Linked DNA regions of Gemmatimonas sp.. The protein of the gene in region 1 interacts with the protein of each later gene in a pairwise test. Links are inferred from orthologs where the notes say so. Each region holds a gene or a part of one and is shown in the gene's direction. Other genes may lie near its edges. The genes, in order: mtgA and RMP10_RS04585.

Evidence for each region.
Region 2: the proteins of mtgA (region 1) and RMP10_RS04585 interact in binary tests that used the Escherichia coli proteins (3 or more experiments, as listed by UniProt). The link is inferred for Gemmatimonas sp. from one-to-one orthologs.

The regions. Positions count from the first base shown.
Region 1 is NZ_JANPLK010000037.1:11,965-20,398, reverse strand. Bases 2,187-5,026 are described here. They hold mtgA (monofunctional biosynthetic peptidoglycan transglycosylase), read left to right. Parts: upstream 2,187-3,145; coding sequence 3,146-3,907; downstream 3,908-5,026. Other genes in these bases: RMP10_RS08920 (DUF4403 family protein), read left to right, coding at 4,786-5,026; fabG (3-oxoacyl-ACP reductase FabG), read right to left, coding at 3,944-4,723; RMP10_RS08935 (lysophospholipid acyltransferase family protein), read left to right, coding at 2,187-3,109. Outside these bases: RMP10_RS08945 (cation diffusion facilitator family transporter), read right to left, coding at 1-772; RMP10_RS08940 (OmpA family protein), read left to right, coding at 1,014-2,042; more of RMP10_RS08935, read left to right, coding at 2,135-2,186; more of RMP10_RS08920, read left to right, coding at 5,027-6,246; RMP10_RS08915 (hypothetical protein), read left to right, coding at 6,370-7,404; RMP10_RS08910 (gluconate 2-dehydrogenase subunit 3 family protein), read left to right, coding at 7,474-8,049; RMP10_RS08905 (GMC family oxidoreductase), read left to right, coding at 8,042-8,434. UniProt on the Escherichia coli protein: Peptidoglycan polymerase that catalyzes glycan chain elongation from lipid-linked precursors. May play a role in peptidoglycan assembly during cell division in collaboration with other cell division proteins.
Region 2 is NZ_JANPLK010000014.1:99,706-104,624, reverse strand. What follows is about bases 1-2,935. They hold RMP10_RS04585 (penicillin-binding transpeptidase domain-containing protein), read left to right. Parts: upstream 1-357; coding sequence 358-2,514; downstream 2,515-2,935. Other genes in these bases: RMP10_RS04580 (UDP-N-acetylmuramoyl-L-alanyl-D-glutamate--2,6-diaminopimelate ligase), read left to right, coding at 2,511-2,935; RMP10_RS04590 (hypothetical protein), read left to right, coding at 1-329. In the rest of the region: more of RMP10_RS04580, read left to right, coding at 2,936-4,061; murF (UDP-N-acetylmuramoyl-tripeptide--D-alanyl-D-alanine ligase), read left to right, coding at 4,058-4,919. UniProt on the Escherichia coli protein: Essential cell division protein that catalyzes cross-linking of the peptidoglycan cell wall at the division septum. Required for localization of FtsN.

The DNA.
Region 1 (8,434 bases):
CCTGCACGTGAATGTCCACGTAGAATGCGGTGCCGGATTTCCGGATTTTGAGCTTCTCGATGGCAAGCACGCCGGGCGTGCTCTGCGCGGCATCGGACACGGTGGCCAGCACCGCCGGCTCCGGCGCCCGATCCATCAAGTCGCGCAGCGCCGTGCGCAGCAGCAGGCTGCCGTTGATCACGATGACACCGGCCGCCACCAGCGCCGCCCAATCATCCGCCGGCTCCCACCCGGGTCCACCGATCAGCGCCATGGAGATGCCGATGAAGGCCGCACCCGACGTGATCGCGTCAGCGCGATGATGCCACGCGTCGGCCGCCACGACGACACTGCCCGACACGGCGCTGACCGCCATCACCCGTTTGGCGAGCAACTCCTTGACCACGATCACCATCGCCAGCACGAGCAACGTCCACCAGGCGGGCGCGTGGTGCGGCGTGCGAATCTCCGCAATCGCCTCGATGGCGATGCCCGCCGCGGCGCCGAGCATAATGGCCGACACGGTGGCCGCTGCGAGTGCCTCGGCACGCCCGTAGCCGAACGGATACAGCTCGTCAGGATCCCGACTGGCGATCCGGAGCCCACTCCAGACCACGAGTGAGCCGACCATGTCGGTCGAACTCTCTACCGCGTCAGCGACTAGCGCGTAGGAGTTCCCAACCAGCCCGGCCACCAACTTGATCACCGCCAACCCCGCATTGATCACCAGTCCGAGCTGCGCGAGGCGCTGGGACTGAGGGACGGGGGGACGGGACGGGTGTTCCGGGCTCATCTATACAGAACAAAGTAGAGGGAAACTGTGATGGATGACCATACTTGGTCGTCTATCCCAACGAAGTCGTCCCTGTGACGCTCGTGGCATCATTTGTGTGATGTAGTCACTGTTGCCGGGAGTCTGTCGCGGCGTAAGTTACTGAACGGTGAGCGCAACTACAGTTCTAACTCCTTTCGTCCCAATTCGTTGGTGGAAGTTAGTGACCGCGCTCATCAAGGCTCACCTATTCGGGAGGGATATGCGTACCCTACACAAGTTCATCATCGGTGCCACTCTTAGCGTGGCACTTCCGGCGTCCGCTTTCGCGCAGCGTCAGGGCGCCATCGAACTCGGCGCGTTCGGCCGTGTTACGAAGTTCGCCGACACGCTGAAGCTCGACACGGGCCTAGGCCTAGGCGGCCGCGCCGGTATCTACGCGTTCAAGAACTGGCTCCTTGAAATGGAGCTCAGCTACGCAGACGTGGACGTGAACCTGCCGCGCAGCGGCGACGTGTCTCGCGACACGCTCAACAAGGTGTCCCACGCGTTGTGGGCCTACCGTCTGACGTACAACCACCCGCTCTCCGATCGCGTCAAGCTGTTGGCGGGTGCTGGCTATGCGTACGACTCGTACGGACGTGTGCGTATCGTGGCACCGCGTGGCGGTGGCCCGCAGGGTCTGCTTGGCCTGCGGTACATCATCAACGATCGCCTCTCGGCTCGCTTTGAAGGTACCGGCACGTACGTGCTGCCGGCCGACGACGACGCCAAGCCGGTGGCTCGCGCTGCCGCGTTCAACCTCGGCGCTCAGGCTGGTCTGAGCCTGTCGTTCTTCACGCGCGATCCGAAGCCGCGTGTGCAGTATGACACCGTTCGCGTATCACAGCGCGACACGGTGTACGTGAATCGCATCGACACTGTTCGCATCGCCGGGCCGGCGGCCCGTCCGATCGTGATCGGCGCGATCAACTTCGCGTTCAACAAGAGCGATATCTCGAACGAAGCGAAGACGATCCTCGACATCATTGCGGCGTCGTTGGTCGAACCGACGAACTCTTCGCGCACGATCACCGTCACGGGTAACACCGACGCGATCGGCTCGGAGCGCTACAACGAAACGCTGGGCCAGGCCCGTGCCGATCAGGCGAAGGCTTACCTCGTCTCGAAGGGCGTGGCGGAATCGCGCGTGGTGGCGCGTACGCAGGGCGAGAAGGACCCGGTTGCTCCGAACACGACCGACAACGGCCGTGCGACGAACCGCCGCGTGCTGGTGATGCTGACCAACTAAGGCGCGTCCTTGGTTCTCCGGTACCGCGAACGCCGCGTCGATCTTCGGATCGACGCGGCGTTCGACTGTCGTTCCGTTAGATTGTGTGACGCATGCATACCCCATCCGCCTCTGCTCCAACGCCGACGCCGGCCGCCAAGCCGGCCGCGAAAGCGGCTACGCTGTCGCACCGGCTGGAGTACGTCGGGACGCGAGTTGCCGTATTCGGGCTCCGGCTCCTCGGCTGGCGCGGCGCGAGTTGGGTGGGAGGCCTGATCGGACGCTTCGTCTACAGCCCGATCGGCATCAGGGCCGGCGTCGTGGAGCGCCAGATCGCCGCCGCTTTTCCGGAGTTTTCGCGGGAACGCGTGCTGGAGGTCTCCCGTCGCTCCTATGACAGCCTTGGCCGAACGTCCATCGAAACGGCGGTGCTGCCGGGGACCTCGTCGCAACACGTCCTCGACCGCGTAGAACGGGTCGAGGGATGGGAGCTGGTGGAAGCAGCCATGGCGAAAGGGAAAGGGCTGCTCATCGTCACCGGCCATCTGGGGAACTGGGAGTTCGGCGGCGCGTACTTCGCGGCTCGAGGCATTCCCATCGACGTCGTGGCCCGCGGCATGGCCAACCCGATCTTCGATGCCTATCTCACCCGCACGCGGCGCGAGATCGGCATGGAAGTGATTCACGACAAGGACGCCGTGCGCCGCACGCCGCGATCGCTGCGGGAGAACCGCGCGATCGCTTTCGTGAGCGATCATGATGCCCTGGGGCTGGCGAGCACCTTCGTGCCGTTTTTCGGGCGCCCGGCCAAGACCCCGCGCGGCCCCGCTGTGTTCTCGTTGCGCTTCGATGTCCCCACGGTATTCGTGGGTGTCGTTCGTCAGCCCAGCGGGCGCTACGCGATCCTCATCGAGCCGGTGGAGGTCGAACGCACGGGTGATCGCGAGGTCGATATCGATGCGATCGTGCTGCGCTATACGCAGATCCTCGAGCGCCTCGTCCGCGAGTACCCCGAGCAATACTTCTGGCAGCATCGGCGCTGGCGTCGTCAGCCGCCCGATACGCCGCCGCATCTACGCGAGCCATGAGCCGTCATCAGTGAGCCGGAATGTGAGCTGTCGTCCGTGAGCCCCGCCAAGAAGGTGAAGCGCCCCAGGGCCGCGAAGCGCGTCACCGGCTGGCGTGCCATCGTAAGGCGCCTGGCGTTGATCGCGCTCGTTCTGATGGCGCTCCCGATTCCGTTCATTCTGCTGTTCGCCGTCGTGCAACCACCGGCGACGTCGGTCATGCTGCAGCGCGTGGTCGCGCGCACGGCCAGCGGTGAGCGGCCGATCTGGCCGGCGCACACCACCGTGTCGCGCGCCGGTCTTTCGCCGTATCTCCGGAGGGCGGTGCTGGCGTCCGAAGATGATCGCTTCTATCTCCACTTCGGCATCGATACGGTGGAGCTCAACAACGCGCTCGAGCGTCGACGCCGTGGCGGAAAGCTACGCGGCGCCTCCACGCTCACCCAGCAGGTGGCCAAAAACCTCTTTCTGTGGAACGGACGTTCGTTCGTGCGCAAAGGCATCGAGGCCTACGTCGCGCTGCTGCTCGAACTGCTGTTGTCGAAAGAGCGCATTCTCGATTTGTATCTCAATCTCGCCGAATGGGGCCCCAATGCCTTCGGCGCCGAAGCAGCCGCGAGGCTGCATTTCAACAAAAGTGCAGCCTCGCTGACGCGGGATGAGGCTGCACGCTTGGCGGCAATCCTCCCGGCCCCGCGGCGCTGGTCGCCGAAGGGATCGATCGCTACCCGGCGCGCGGCCACGATTCTGGTACGCATGCAGTACGCCGCGCCGAAGACCGAACCGCCCGCACCGGCGAGAAAACGTCGTAAGGCCTAAACCGACGGGCTTGATCCCGACGGGCGTGATCCACCGTCAGGTGCCGATCACCAGTCCGCCATCCACGGTCAGCACCGCACCATTGATGAACGCGGCGAAATCGGACGCCAGGAAACAGTAGGCGTTGGCAACGTCCTCGGGTGAGCCGAGGCGACCCGCTGGCGTGTGGGCCTGCATGGCCTCGAGCGACGACGACGGCATTCTAGCCGTCATCTCGGTGGCGATGAACCCCGGCGCGATCGCGTTGACGGTGATGTTCCGTTTCCCGAGCTCGCGGGCCCAGACCTGCGTCATCCCGATCACGCCCGCCTTCGTCGCGACGTAGTTCGTCTGCCCGAAGTTGCCATTGAGCGCCACCACGGACGACGCGTTCACAATGCGGCCCCCGCCACGTTTCAGCAGTTCGGGGACCACGGCCTGCGTGCACGTGTATACGCCCTTGAGATTCACGGCGATGACGGCATCGAACTCGTCGTCCGTCATGCCTCCGGTCACGGCACCGTCCTTGATCTTTACCAACTGGGCGTCGCGCGTGACGCCGGCGTTGTTGATCAAGATGTCAATCCCGCCGAAGTGTGCCACCGTCGCCGCGACCGCCGCATCGACGCTGACACGCCGCGTCACGTCCGCCTCGACGAACACGATATTCAGTCCCTCATCGGCAAGCTCAGCTGCAGCCGCCTCACCCACGGCGGCGACGCGATCCCAGATGGCGACGTGCGCGCCACTTTGTGCGAGACGGCGCGCCGTGGCGCGTCCAATGCCGTTTGCGCCGCCGGTCACTACCGCGATACGCTGTGTCAGATCGATATGCATGCGCGCCAAACTATCGTGCGGCCTCTGCCGTGCAAGAGGAAACATGCCTGTACCTTTCGTACATGAAGCAAACTGATCTCCTGTGGGGAGTGGCCCTGCTCTCGACGTGCGCCCTCAGCGCGTGCCGCAGCGAATCACTCACGCCATCCGCCCCCACCTCTCGACCGGGAATGCGCAACATTCCGGAATTGCCATCGATGCCGGTGTCGATTGTCGATGCGCCGATCAGCTACGCACTCGAGCCCGCACTCACGGCGCTCGAGCAAGCGGTGCCGACGCGCTTCGGCGATCTGGACAAGCGCGTGCAAATTCCGGGCAATAAGCGACAGCAGGTGGCCTTCGCGGCCACGCGCACGCCGTTCGCCGTGAAGTTCGACGGCCAGAAGCTCACGTTGACCACCACGGTCTCGTACACTGGCCGTGGGTGGTACAAACCCGTGATCGGGCCCACGCTCAGCGCATCGTGTGGCACCGACGGCTCTCCTCCACGACTCAACGTCGTGCTATCCACCGACATCGGACTCAATCCGGAGTGGATCCTCGAGTCGCGCTCACGTGTCGCGTCGCTGCGTGCGTCGTCGAGCGATGTGCGCGACGCATGCCTGGTGACGTTCCTCAAGATCGATGTCACTGATCAAGTCATTCGCGCCGTTCGACCGCTATTGGCGTCGAAGCTGCCCGCCCTCGATCGCAAGATCGCCGCGTTCGACGTGCGCAAGCGCGTCGAGAAATGGTACGGTATGCTGCAACGGCCCATTCGTGTGCGCGACAGCCTCTGGCTCGAATTGTCGCCGGAGCAACTCCGACTCGGCGAATTCTCGCTGCAGGATAGCGCGCTGGTGGCCACGATCCGTCTCTATGCGCATCCGCGTCTGGTGGCCGGTCCTCAGCCGATCGAGCCCACGTCGCCGTTGCCGCCGTTGTCGCCCGCGCTCAAGGAGGTCGGCGACAGCGCCCGCATACGCATCGAGGGCCTTCTCCCATACGACGTGGCGTCGTCGACGTTGTCGCGCGAGCTGATCGGCCGGAAGTTCCGCCGCTTCGGCCGCTCGGTCCGCCTCGACTCGATTGCGGTCTCCCCGCTCGACGACGGCCGGGTCGTGCTCGCGGTGCGCGTGAGCGGGGACATTGACGGTACGGCGTACCTGGTTGGCACGCCGCAACTCGATCAGGCCACACGCGCGCTGATCGTTCCCGATCTGGACTTCGACGTCTCCACCAGCAACGCGCTCGTGCAGGGCCTCGCGTGGCTCCGCAAGGGTGACATGGTGGCGCAGCTGCGCAAACAGGCCCGCTTCCCGCTCGACACCATTCTCGAGGAGACGCGAACCAAGGTGGAGGGTGCGTTGAATCGTGATCTAACCAGCGGCGTCGAGTTGTCCGGCACCGTGCGTACGGGCAGGCTGCTGGACGTGCTGGTCCATCCGCGCTGGCTCGTGGTGCGGGCCGAAGCCGCCGGTACGCTGGCGCTGGCGGTCGACCGTCCCATCAAGGTCAAGAAGAAGATCAGCGCGTCGCGCTGAGTGTCGCACGCGACGAGTGTACCCTTGGTTCGTTGCGAAATCGCCGTTACACTGCGCTCGTGGCCGCTCTTGACGCCACCTGTGCCCAATCATCACGCCTCCGTGCCGACTCGCTCAATATTCATGTTCTCCCGTCAATCGTTCTCGCGCGTACTGGTCGCCGCCATCGCCATTGGTAGCTCGCTGACGCCAGTCCTGGCGATGGCGCAGACGGTGGCGAAGCCTGCCGCGACGCCGACGCCCAAGCCGACGCCCAAGCCGAAACCCAAAGCACAGGGGGCGCTCGGTCCGCAGTCGGGCGATCGTCACCTTGCCTTCAAGGGCAACGGCAGTGACGCCGACTCACTGTGGCCCGTAAAAACAGCGGCCCCGCTGCCGGGATCGATCATGCCGGCCAAGCGCGTGCTGGCGTACTACGGCAACCCGCTATCGAAGCGCATGGGCATTCTCGGGGAGTTCGAAACCAACGAGATGTTGGCCAAGCTCGTGGCGGATGCAGCGGAATGGACACGGCTCGATCCGGCGCATCCGGTGCAACCCGCGTTGCACCTCATCGCCATGGTCGCCAATCCCGACCCGGGCCCCAGCGGCAAGTATCGCACGCGTATGGACAGCGCACTGATCGAGAAGGTGTACGGCTGGGCGAAGTCGAAGAACGCGCTGCTGTTCGTCGATCTGCAGGTCGGCCAGAGCACGCTGCAGCAGGAACTGCCGTGGATCGAGAAGTTCTTGATGCGCCCCGACGTGCACCTCGGCATCGATCCCGAGTTTTCGATGAAGGCGAGTGGCGCGGTGCCGGGTCGTCGCATCGGCACTTACGACGCGGCCGACATCAACTACGCCATTCGATTTCTCGCGAACCTGGTGGACAAGCACAAGTTGCCGCCCAAGATTCTGGTGGTGCATCGCTTCACGCCGAAGGGCGTGACCAACGCGCGGAACGTCAAGCTCGACCCGAAGGTGCAGGTCGTGATGCACATGGACGGCTTTGGTGCTCCGTGGCTGAAGCGCGACACCTACTATCGCGACATCAAGCGTGAGCCGGTTCAGTTCACCGGCTGGAAACAGTTTACGAAGGCGAAGAACGACAAACCGCCGACGACGCGCGAAGCCATCTTGCGCCTGTGGCCTGCGCCGCTGTACATCCAAGTGCAGTAGCACCTCCCGCGGCCGCCGGACTGCAGTCGGGGAGGTTGATCGCCTCCCTGACTGTCATTGTGATCACGCATGCAACGCCGTGAACTCCTGAAAGCCGCCGCGACTGCGGCCGCCCTCACGCTGCTGCCCCGCGAGGCCCTCGCGGCCTGGGCCAAAGCCCTCGCCGACGCGGCACCGGCGGCCATGCCGTCCGCCGCTCAGCCGGCGCTGTTCAGCACCGCGCAGCGAGCCACCCTTTCCGCGCTCGCCGACGCGATCATTCCCCGCACCGAGACGCCGAGTGCGACCGATGTGGGTGTGATGGCATGGATCGTCGTCATTGCAGCGGACTACTACACCGACGCCGACCGCCGCGCGTTGACGACGGGACTCGACGCGATCGATGCGCAGGCACGGGCGATTGCCGGCCAGCCATTTGCCGCGATCACGGGCGACACGCTCACCCTGGTGATGAATGCCCTCGACACGCCATACGACCGCAACGCCCCCGCAGCGCGCGGCTACTCGCGCGTGAAGGGGCTGGTGATTCACGGCTATTTCACGAGCGAGCGCGTGCAGCGCGACGTACTGAAAACCGAAATCATGCCGGGTCGCTTCGACGGTGCCGCGGATATGCCCGCCCGCAACGGAGGCCGTGATGAGTGAAGACCTGACCATGGATGCCCAACCGCAGCGTCGCGTCTTCGACGCCATCGTGGTGGGCTCGGGGATCAGCGGCGGATGGGCGGCCAAAGAACTGACCGAACGCGGACTCGCCACCCTCGTGCTGGAAGCGGGCGGCCCGGTGGACTTCGGCGGCAAGGACTTCGTGGAGCATATCCAGCCGTATGCGATGAAGTATCGCGGATGGGGCGATCGCACGGCGCTGGAGAAGGAGCAGCCGGTGCAGCGGCAGTGCTACGCCTGCGACGAGACGGGCCGCAAGTTCTTCGTGAACGACCACGACAATCCGTACGTTGCGCCAGACGATGCGCCGTTCAAGTGGTTCCGCGGACGTCAGGTGGGTGGTCGTTCGATCATGTGGGGCCGT
Region 2 (4,919 bases), on another replicon or contig:
CGCTCAAGGGTCGCTCGTGGATCGCGATCGGGTTGGGCGTTTTTGTGGTGGTGGCTTCGCTCGTCGTGTGGCGACGCAGTGTGGGCGTGGCGACCGCGCGTGATATGCGACGGCTGTCCGATCAGCAACGCGCGCTGCTCTCCCAAAAAACCACGCTCGATCGCGATATCCGGAGCGCCATGTCCCGCAGTCGTGTCATCAGCGAGGCGGAACGCCGGCTCGGCCTGCACGTGGCCACGGACGCGCAGACGCGTATGCTGTCTGATTCGATGCTCGGCGATCCGGTGCGTCCGGATACCGCCGCGAGCGATTCGGCATCGCGCTCATGATGCGCCGTGACCCGCACCTGATCTGCGCATGATGTTCGGATCTATTCGTCCCGAGGCGTCCAACGAGCCGCGGTTCGTAGCCGACGATCCGAGCGCACCGGCGACGGTGAGTCGTGCGCGCTCGATGATCGTGCATGCCGGCCTCGTGCTGTTCGCGGTGTCGATCCTCGCCCGTGCCGTGCAGCTGCAGATCGTGGAACACGAGACCTGGCTGCGCGTAGCCGATCGCCAACACGTCGATCAGCAAACGGTGAAGCCCCTGCGTGGCGCGATCACCGATGCCACCGGCACGGTGCTGGTGGAATCGCGGGAGCAGGTGAAACTGAGCATCGCGCCGCGTGAGATCCGCGATGTGCGCCGCAAGAACGCCAAGCGGGGTGACCCGTTGGTGAGAACGCGGGCCGTGCTGCGCAGTGGGCTGCGCGCCTTGTCGGTCCCCGAAGCCCAGATTCGGAAAGCGCTCGATACGAATCAGAAATGGGTGTCGCTGCCCAAGCTGTATCTGCCGTCCGATATCGAGCGGTTCGCCGGGTTGCCCGGCGTTCACGTGGAGCGCGTCCGCCGTCGGATCAATTCGGCCAGCGACAACCTGCGCGGTGTGCTCGGCGCGGTCGATGCCGAGGATGTACCGGTGGGCGGTATCGAGCTCGAACTCGATCTGCTGCTGCGCGGGCAGGAGGGAAGCCGCGCGCTCGTGAAGGACCCCAAGGCCGGCTATGTGGAGTCACCGGAGCTGTCGAGTGTCGACGCGCTGCCCGGACATTCGGTGACGCTCACGGTGAATCAGGCGTTGCAGGAGATCGCCGAAAACGAACTAAAAATGGCGCTGGTGCGCACCGGCGGTACGGGTGGCGACGTCGTGATCCTCGACCCTCGGGACGGTGCCATCCTCGCGTTGGCGGGCGTGCGCGACGGCAAGCCAGCGAGCACCAGCACGCCGATGGCGCTGGCGTACGAACCGGGGTCGGTCATGAAGCCGTTTCTCGTGTCGCGTTTGTTGGACATGGGAAAGGCGACGCCAAACGAGATCATCAACACCGAGAATGGCAGTGCGATGCTGCCCGGCCGGAAGCGGCCGCTCACGGACGAACACAAGGCCGCGCAGATGCCGGTGCGCGACGTGATTCGCTTCTCGAGCAACATCGGCACCGCGAAGCTCGCGCTTCGTCTCACGCCGCGCGAAGAGTTCGAGGCTATGCGCGACTTCGGCTTCGGTTCGCTCACCGGTGTGCCGTATCCCGCCGAGTCAAAGGGATCGTTGCCGCTGCCCGCACGCTGGAGTGGCAGCACGCAGACCGCCGTGTCGATTGGATATGAAGTGTTGGCCACACCGCTGCAGATCGCGCTGGCCTATGCCGCGATCGCCAACGGCGGAGACCTGCTGCAGCCGGCGTTGGTGAAGGACGTGCGCGACGCGCAGGGCGCGACGGTGTATCGGCACGAGCGGCGCGTGGTACGGCGCGTGCTCACGGCCGAAACCGCGAAGGAGATGCGCGGCATGTTGGCCTCGGTCGTCGACAGCGGTACCGGCACCTCCGCCGAACTGGCTACGTACGATGTGGCCGGCAAATCCGGCACGGCGCGGCGCAGTGAGAACGGTCGCTATCTCGAAGGGAAGTACAATGCGACGTTCGCCGGCATGTTTCCGGCGCAGGCACCGCAGTATGTGCTCGTCGCGCGTATCATCGACCCCAAGGGGACGTACTACGGCGGTATCGTCTCGGGAAGTCTCGTGAACGGCATTCTGCAGGCCGCCCTCGCCACGCGCAACTCGGCGCTCGATCGCAACGCGTTGGCGGAGGTCGCCAAGGCCATGCCGGTGCCCGTCGCCAAGCCCAAGTCGGAGAAGGCGCTGGCCCTCGCCGCGCGTGACTCAGCACGTCGCGACTCGCTGCTGGCACCGGCTCCGCCGAAAGCCGAGCCGGCGCCGGCAGCGGCACGCGTGGTCGTTGCGTTGCCATTCAAGGCACAGAAGATGGCCCCGAGCAACGACCGCGAGGTTCGGGCGGTACCGTCCGTGTTCGGACTCGACGTGCGTCAAGCGACGCGCACGTTGTACGCTGCCGGGTTTCAGGTGAGTATCGCGCGCGGCTCCGACGTGCGCACCCGTCCTGCCGCGGGTACCATGCTTCGCGTGGGTAGCACCGTGCAACTGGAGATGCCGCGTATGGAGTCGGCCAAGTGACGGCAACCGCTCGCGTCGTGGACGTTGGCGTCTTGCTCGACGCGCTGCGCGATGCCGGCTTGCTGGTGTCGTCGGCCAATGATTTGCCCCCGGTCGTCACCGATGTGATCGACGACAGTCGGCGCGTGACGTCGGGGTCGGCGTTTCTGGCGGTGAAGGGGGCCGCGCAGGACGGGCATGCCTGGCTGCCAGCAGCGAAGGCCAGCGGTGCGGCGCTCGCCCTCGTGGAAGACGCCGACGCCGCGGCAGCGGCCGGGCTTCCGGCCATCGTAGTGCGCGACGGGCGACGCGCCGCAGCCGTGACGGCCGCCGCGTTCCACGGCTGGCCGGCACGCGAGCTCACGCTGGTGGGTGTGACCGGCACCAATGGCAAGACGACCACGGTCGGCTTGCTGCGGCACTTGCTGGATTCACCCGAGCGTCCGGCTGCGTCGATCGGCACCCTCGGCGTGCTGCTCGGCAGCGACGGCGTGACCTTGCCCGGCGGCAGCGGTCTCACCACGCCGGGCCCCGTCGAGCTGCAGCGACTGTTGCGCGAACTGGCGGATCGCGGCGTGCGCACGGTCACCATGGAAGTCTCATCGCACTCGCTCGACCAGCGACGGGTGGATGGGCTGTCGTTCGCGGCGGCCGTGTTCACCAATCTCACGCGCGATCATCTCGACTATCACGGCACGATGGAGGAGTATCGTGCCGCCAAGCTGCGCCTCGTCGGGCTGCTGGCGCGCGATGGCGTCGCGTTGTTCAACGCTGATGATCCATCGTGGCGCGGTGTCACCAATGCACCCACATCGTGGACCTTCGGCACCGAATCCGGCGCCGACATCTCGGCACGCGATGTCACGTTCACCAGCGACGGCAGCCGCTTCCTGCTCGTGTCACCGCACGGTGCGCAGTCGGTGTCATTGCCGCTTATCGGCGACTTCAACATCGCGAACGCGCTCGGCGCGGCGGCAGTGGCGCTGGCATTGGGCATGCCGATTGCCGACGTGGCGCAACGCTTGTCGGTCGCGCCGCAGGTACCGGGACGACTCGAGCGCTTGCAGACCGCGCCCACCGTGCTGCGTGACTACGCGCACACACCCGACGCGCTCGATCGCGCGCTGCGTGCCGTACGTCCATTCACCCGGCAGAGCGACGGGTCGGCCAGCCGATTGATCGTCCTGTTCGGCTGTGGTGGTGACCGTGACCGCGGCAAGCGCCCGGAGATGGGATGTCTTGCCGAAGACCTTGCCGATGTCGCCATCGTGACCAGCGATAATCCGCGTACCGAAGATCCTGAGCGCATTCTCGACGACATCGAGGCCGGTATGACGCGACGCGATCATGTGCGGATCGTCGATCGCCGCGACGCCATCGCCCACGCCCTGCGCCTCGCGACGACACACGATGTGGTGGTGCTGGCCGGCAAGGGACATGAGACGTATCAGATTCGCGGCACCACGTCGTATCCGTTCGATGAACGGGAGATCGTGGCCGAACTCATGGCCGAACTTACGACCACGAAGCCGGCTATCCTTCCCAACCGTCCGCCCCATTCTGCGTGACCGCTTTCTCTACCGCCGGCACCGCGTTCAGCGCGATTTCCGCCGTCGCGCCTGATCACGCGCATCCATTTTGGACCTTCGAGCGCGTGGCCGATGCGCTGGGCACCGGGCCGCGGATCCCGCGTCCATTAGCCGGTGTGTCCACCGACACGCGCGCGATCACGCGCGGGGATGTCTTCGTGGCGCTCAAAGGTGAGCGCTTCGATGCGCACGATTTTCTCGCCACCGCACGTGATGCCGGTGCCGCCGCGTTCGTCGTGAGCGATGCCGGCAAAGCGGCGGGGCTTGGCGTGCCGACGTACGTGGTGTCGGATACGCTGGTGGCGCTCGGTGAGCTTGCCACCGCCTGGCGCCGCGCATGGGGGCGCAGTGTGATCGCCGTGGCCGGATCGAACGGCAAGACCAGCACCAAGGAGCTGCTCAAGGCGGCGTTCTCGCGCACGCTCGTGGTGCATGCCACCCAGGGCAATCTCAATAACCGCATCGGCGTGCCGCTCACGTTGCTGGCGATTCCGTCCGATGCGGAAGTCGCGATCGTCGAGGTCGGTACGAACACGCCGGGCGAAGTCGCCACACTGCGAGCCATCACCGAGCCCGACATCGCCGTGCTCACCTCGATCGGTGAAGAGCATTTGGAAGGACTCGGCGATCTGGCCGGTGTGCTGCGCGAGGAAAGTGAGATCTTTCATCGCGTGACGCTCGCCATCGTGCCGTCGGCGCACCCTGAAGTCGCGGACATCGCCAAGGCCCGCGCCACGGCCGTCCTGTCCGCCGGACTCGAGAACGCGTCGATCACGCCCACGGCGTGGGGGCTCGACACCCAAGGACGTCCGTGGCTCGACGTCGAGGGCGTGCATT